Linked DNA regions of Peterkaempfera bronchialis. The protein of the gene in region 2 interacts with the protein of the main gene of each other region in a pairwise test. Links are inferred from orthologs where the notes say so. Each region holds a gene or a part of one and is shown on either strand. Other genes may lie near its edges.

Region 1 (3,165 bases), 4.5 Mb from region 2 along the record:
CGGAGGGCTACCGCAGGACGCTGATCCGGCAGATCGCGCAGCATGCGCACTCCGAGATCATCGGCATGCAGCCGGAGGGCGACTGGATCACCCGGGCGCCCTCGCTGCGGCGCAAGGCCATCCTCTTCGCCAAGGTCCAGGACGAGGCCGGGCACGGGCTCTACCTCTACTCGGCCGCCGAGACTCTGGGCGCCGACCGCGCGGACCTGACCCAGCGGCTGATCGAGGGGCGCCAGAAGTACTCCTCGATCTTCAACTACCCGACGCTGACCTTCGCCGACGTCGGCGTGATCGGCTGGTTTGTGGACGGCGCGGCCATCTGCAACCAGGTGCCGCTCTGCCGCAGCTCCTACGGGCCCTATGCCCGCGCCATGGTGCGGGTCTGCAAGGAGGAGTCGTTCCACCAGCGGCAGGGCTATGAGCTGCTGATGACCATGATGCGCGGCACCGCCGCCCAGCGGGAGATGGTGCAGGACGCGGTCGACCGCTGGTGGTGGCCGTCGCTGATGATGTTCGGCCCGCCGGACGGCGACTCCCCCAACTCCGCCGCCTCGATGGCCTGGAAGATCAAGCGGCACACCAATGACGAGCTGCGCCAGAAGTTCGTGGACATGACCGTCCCGCAAGCCGAGCGGCTCGGCGTGACACTGCCCGACCCCGCACTGCGCTGGAACGAGGAGCGCGGCCGCCACGACTTCGGCACCCCCGACTGGACCGAGCTGCAACGCGTGATCAGCGGCGACGGACCGTGCAACAGCGAACGGATCGCGCGGCGCAGAGCCGCCCACGAGGAGGGCGCCTGGGTACGGGAGGCGGCGAGCGCCTACGCCGCCAAGCAGGCCGCCCGAGCCGCAGAAGCCGCAGTAGCAGCAGAAGGAGCAGCAGCATGAGCAGCACCGGGAGCGCCCGGGCCGAGTGGCCGCTGTACGAGGTCTTCGTCCGAGGCAAGCGCGGTCTGAACCATGTCCACGTCGGCTCGCTGCACGCCTCCGACGACCGGATGGCGCTGCTCGCGGCCCGCGACCTCTACACCCGCCGCAACGAGGGCGTCTCGCTCTGGGTGGTCCGCTCGGAGCACATCACCGCCTCCACGCCCGACGAGAAGGACCCGTTCTTCGCCCCCAGCGGCGACAAGGTCTACCGCCACCCCACCTTCTACGACATCCCCGACGACGTCCCCCACATCTAGGAGCAGGGCATGAGCGACGACGACCACGTCTATCTGTCCCTGGCCGAGGCCGAGGGGCACCCCGGGGGTGAGGCCCGCTGGGCGTTCGGGACCGGCTTCGAGGACCCGCTGCACGGCGTGGACACCGCCGTGCCCGCCGGGATCGACGCGGCGGAACTGGCCGGGTGCTGCCTGGCGCTCGGCGACGACGCCCTGGTCAGCGCGCAGCGGCTGGCCGAGTGGTGCACCCGGGCGCCGGAGCTGGAGGAGGAGATGGCGCTGGCCAACATCGGCCTCGACCTGCTCGGCCAGGCCCGGCTGCTCTATGCGCGGGCCGGGCAGGCGGACGGCACCGGGCGCGACGAGGACGCCTACGCCTACTTCCGGGACGCGGACGACTTCCGCAGTGTCCGGCTCGCCGAGCTTCCCAACGGCGACTTCGCCTTCTCCACCGTCCGGCTGCTGGTGCTCTCCTGCTGGCGGCTGGCGCACTTCGACCGGCTCGCCGCCTCGGCGGACCCGGTGCTGGCCGCCATCGCGGCCAAGGGCGTCAAGGAGCTCACGTACCACCGCCAGTTCGCCGCCGAGTGGGCGGTGCGGCTGGGCGACGGCACCGAGGAGTCGCATCACCGGATGCGGGCGGCGCTGGACCGGGTCGCCCCGTACCTGGACGAGCTCTTCGCGGCCCGCCCCGGGTTCGGCGTCGACCCGGCGGCCATACGGGACGAGGTGACGGCGGTGCTCCGCCAGGTCCTGGACGCCGCCGGGCTGCCGCTGCCCGAGGCCGCTGCCCTGCCGGGGCACGGCCGGGCGGGCGACCACACCGAGTACCTGGCCCCGCTCCTCGCCGAGCTGCAGAGCGTGGCCCGCGCCCACCCGGGGGCGACCTGGTGACCGCGCGACCCGCCACCGGCCCCACCGGCCTCGCCGGTCTCGCCGACCTCGCCGACCTCGCCGACCTCAGGGATGCGCGGCGGGCCCGGCAGATCGCCGAGCAGGTGCCCGACCCCGAGCTGCCGATGCTCACCCTGGCCGACCTCGGCGTGCTGCGCGGCGTCGAGATCGGCCCGGACGGCACCGTCGTCGCAAGCCTGACGCCCACCTACTCGGGCTGCCCCGCCATGGCCGAGATGCGCGCCGACGTGGCCGCGCGGCTGCGGGGGGCCGGATTCGCCCGGGTGGAGATCCGCACCGTACTGGACCCGCCGTGGACCACCGACTGGATCACCCCCGCCGGCCGCCGCACCCTCGCCGAGCACGGCATCGCGCCGCCCCACCCGGCGCCCCGACGCGCCACCGGGCCGATCCCGCTGGAGCTGACGGCCACCCGGCGTTCGGTGGCCTGCCCGCGCTGCGGGTCGGCGGAGACCGAGGAGACCTCGCGCTTCGCCTCCACCTCCTGCAAGGCGCTGTGGCGCTGCCGCGGCTGCCTGGAGCCGTTCGAGTACGTCAAGGAGATCTGATGGCCCCGACCACCGCCCCGACCACCGCCGGGCCGCTGCCCGCGCGCACGCGTCGCCGCCCGGCCTTCCACGCCCTGCGGGTCGCCGAGGTCGCGCCGCTGTGCGAGGACGCCGCCGTCATCAGCTTCGAGGTGCCCGGCCCGCTGGCCGACGAGTTCGCGCACCGCCCCGGCCAGTCGCTCACGCTGCGCCGCGAGGTCGACGGGCGCGACGAGCGCCGCTCGTACTCCATCTGCTCCCCGGCGGGCTCGCCGCCCCGCATCGGCGTGCGCACCGTGCCCGGCGGCCTCTTCTCGTCCTGGCTGGTGCACGAGGTACGCCCCGGGGACACCATCGAGGTCATGGCCCCGACCGGCGCCTTCACCCCCGACCTCACCGAGCCCGGCCACCATGTGCTGATCGCCGCCGGCTCCGGCATCACGCCGATGATGTCGATCGCCGAGTCCGTGCTCACCGCCGACACCCGCTCCCGGGTCACGCTCTTCTACGGCAACCGGCGCAGCGACACGGTGATGTTCGCCGACGAGCTCGCCG
Region 2 (3,038 bases):
TGCCGGACGGGCTGCCGAGCGGGGTGGCCGCCCTGGTGGTGATGGGCGGGCCGCAGGACGCCTGGAGCGACCAGGGCTTCCCCTCCCGCCGGGCCGAGCTGGACCTGCTGCGGTCCGCACTCGCCGCCGAGTTGCCCGTCCTCGGCCTCTGCCTGGGCGCCCAACTGCTGGCGGAGGCCGCCGGAGGCGCGGCCTTCCGGGGCGCGGCGGGTCCCGAGATCGGCTGGGAGCCGGTCCGGCTGACCCGTGCGGCGGCGGCCGACCCGCTGCTCGCCGGGTCGGAGCGGACCGGGTTCCAGGTGCTCCAGTGGCACAGCGACACCGTGGACCCGCCGGACGGCGCGGTGCTGCTGGCGACCGGGGAGCGCTACCCGGTGCAGGCGTTCCGGGTGGGCGGTTCCGCGTGGGGGTTCCAGTTCCATCTGGAGGCCGAGCGGGAGACCGTCGAGGCGTTTGCTGCGGGCGCCCCCGAGGAGGCGCGCGCCCACGGCGGGGACGCCATACTGGCCGCCGCGCCCGAGCGGGTGGCGGCGCTGGCCCCATGGCGGGACGGGGTGCTGGACCGGTTCGCCGCCCTGGTGGCCGCCCGCGCCGACCACACCCGCACCCGGGCCTTCTTCACCTCCCGCGCCGCCGACTGGGAGCTGCGCTTCCCCGACGACGGCCCCGCTATGAAGCGGCCGTCGCCGCACTGGGGCTGACGGCCGGTCAGGCGGTGTTGGACGCGGGCTGCGGCACCGGCCGCGCACTGCCCGCGCTGCGTGCCGCCGTGGGCGGTGCGGGTACGGTGCTGGGCGCCGACCTGACGCCCGCGATGCTGCGGACCGCCGCCGCCAAGGGCCGTACCGACTCGGCCGCGCTGCTGGTCGCCGACTGCGCGCGGCTGCCGCTGCCCGACCGGGCCCTGGACGCCGTCTTCGCCGCCGGATTGGTCTCCCATCTGCCCGACCCGGCGGCGGCCCTGGCCGAACTGGCCCGGGTGACCCGCCCCGGCGGCCGACTGGCGCTGTTCCACCCGGTGGGCCGCGCCGCGCTCGCGGCCCGCCACGGCCGCCCGCTCACCCCGGACGACCTGCGCGCCGAACCGCACCTCCGGCCACTGCTGGCCGCCACCGGCTGGGACCTGGTCCGCTACACCGACGAGGACGACCGCTACCTCGCCCTGGCCGTCCGCGACCGCTGAGACACCGGCCCCACGGGCCGGGCTCAGCCGCCGCCCCGGTCGGCGGTCCGCCAGCGGTAGCAGAGCTCGGGGCGGCCGACCTGGCCGTACTGCGGCTCGCGCACGGCGAGGCCCGCGCCGACCAGGTGTTCCAGATAGCGGCGGGCGGTGATCCGGGAGACGCCCACCTCGGCGGCGACCGCAGTGGCGGAGAGGCCGCCGCCGGTCCGCCGCAGGGTGGCGGTGACGGCGTCGAGGGTGGGGGCGCTGAGCCCCTTGGGAAGGTCGCTCCGCTCGGGGGTGCGCAGCACCGCGAAGGCGTGGTCGACCTCGGCCTGGCCGGTGGCCTCGCCGGCCCGGCCGAGGGTGTCGCGGAAGCGGCGGTACCGCTCCAGGCGGTCGTGGAGCGCGGCGCCGCTGAAGGGCTTCAGCAGGTACTGGACCACCCCGGCGGAGACGGCCTGCCGCACCATGCCCAGGTCGCGGGCGGAGGTGACGGCGATGACGTCGGCGGTGTGCCCGGCGGCGCGCAGGGCGCGGCAGAGCTGGAGGCCGTGGCCGTCGGGCAGGTAGAGGTCGAGCAGCACCAGGTCGACGGGGGTGTCCTGGGCCCGGCGGCGTTCCAGGAAGTGCCGGGCGGCGGCTGCGGTGTGGACGGTGCCGACCGGCCGGAAGCCGGGAGCGCGCCGCACATAGAGGGTGTGCGCGGCGGCGGCCACCGGGTCGTCCTCGACGACCAGGACGTCGATGCGGGGTCTGCCGGACATGGTTCCTCCGGTCGTCATGGCGCGGCGGTTCGCTCGGCGAGGTGCGGGTGCGGGTGCGCGCGCGGGTGCGGGTGCCGGGCCAGGGGCAGCCGGACGGTGAAGACCGCACCGCCCTCCCCGCCGCCCTCCCCGCCGACCTCCCCGCCGACCTCGACGGTGCCGCCGTTGCGCCGCGCTGCCTGGGCGACCAGCGCGAGCCCCAGCCCCCGCCCGCCGGCGTCACCGCCGGGGGTGCCGGGGGCGCCGTCGCGGTGCTTGGTGGACCAGCCCCGGTGGAAGACCTGACGGGCGGTCTGCGGGTCGAGGCCGGGGCCGGTGTCGGCGACCCGGAGCAGCAGTTCGCCGCCCTCGGTGCGGGCGGTGACGGTGACGGTGGGCGGGCCGGGGTGGTGGGCGGCGCCCTCGATGGCGGCGTCCACGGCGTTGTCGATCAGGTTGCCGAGGAGGGTGACCAGGTCGCGGGCGGGCAGGTCGGCGGGGAGTACCCGGTCGTCGAGGCGGCTCTCCTCGGTGAGGGTGAGGTCGACGCCGCGTTCGGCGGCCTGGGCGGCCTTGCCGAGCAGCAGGGCGGCGAGTACCGGTTCGGAGACGGCGCCGACGACGCGGTCGGTGAGCTCCTGGGCGAGGGCGAGTTCGGCGGTGGCGAAGTCGACGGCTTCGCGGGTGCGGTCGAGTTCGATCAGCGAGACCATGGCGTGCAGCCGGTTGGCGGCCTCATGGGCCTGGGAGCGCAGCGACTCGGCGAAGCCGCGTACCGAGTCGAGTTCGCCGGTGAGGGCCTGGAGTTCGGTGTGGTCGCGGAAGGTGACCACGGTGCCGAGGCCATGGTGGTGGTGGCCGTGGTGGCCGCCGCCGATGGCGGAGGTGTTGACCACCACGACCCGCTCGGCGGTCAGGTGGACCTCGTCGCGGCGGGGCGGGGTGGCGAGCAGGGCTTCGGTGAGCGGCCGGGGAAGGCCGAGCCGGTCTACGGGGAGCCCTTCGGCGTCGTCGGGGAGGGCGAGCAGGGTGCGGGCGGCGTCGTTGCAGAGGGCCACCCGGTGGTCGCGGTCGAGCAGCAGCAGGCCCTCCCGGACGGCGTGCAGCGTGGCCTGGTGGTACTCGTACAG

What was found.
Region 1: the proteins of C7M71_RS27055 (region 2) and paaC interact in binary tests that used the Escherichia coli proteins (3 or more experiments, as listed by UniProt). The link is inferred for Peterkaempfera bronchialis from one-to-one orthologs.

The regions. Positions count from the first base shown.
Region 1 is NZ_CP031264.1:1,853,638-1,856,802, forward strand. The notes cover bases 277-3,130. They hold paaC (1,2-phenylacetyl-CoA epoxidase subunit PaaC), read left to right. Parts: upstream 277-1,198; coding sequence 1,199-2,062; downstream 2,063-3,130. Other genes in these bases: paaA (1,2-phenylacetyl-CoA epoxidase subunit PaaA), read left to right, coding at 277-890; paaB (1,2-phenylacetyl-CoA epoxidase subunit PaaB), read left to right, coding at 887-1,189; paaD (1,2-phenylacetyl-CoA epoxidase subunit PaaD), read left to right, coding at 2,188-2,631; paaE (1,2-phenylacetyl-CoA epoxidase subunit PaaE), read left to right, coding at 2,631-3,130. Outside these bases: more of paaA, read left to right, coding at 1-276; more of paaE, read left to right, coding at 3,131-3,165. UniProt on the Escherichia coli protein: Component of 1,2-phenylacetyl-CoA epoxidase multicomponent enzyme system which catalyzes the reduction of phenylacetyl-CoA (PA-CoA) to form 1,2-epoxyphenylacetyl-CoA. The subunit C may be essential for structural integrity of the alpha subunit.
Region 2 is NZ_CP031264.1:6,332,292-6,335,329, reverse strand. Bases 69-2,795 are described here. They hold C7M71_RS27055 (response regulator), read right to left. Parts: upstream 1,930-2,795; coding sequence 1,207-1,929; downstream 69-1,206. Other genes in these bases: C7M71_RS27050 (sensor histidine kinase), read right to left, coding at 1,944-2,795. Outside these bases: more of C7M71_RS27050, read right to left, coding at 2,796-3,038. UniProt on the Escherichia coli protein: Member of the two-component regulatory system DpiA/DpiB, which is essential for expression of citrate-specific fermentation genes and genes involved in plasmid inheritance.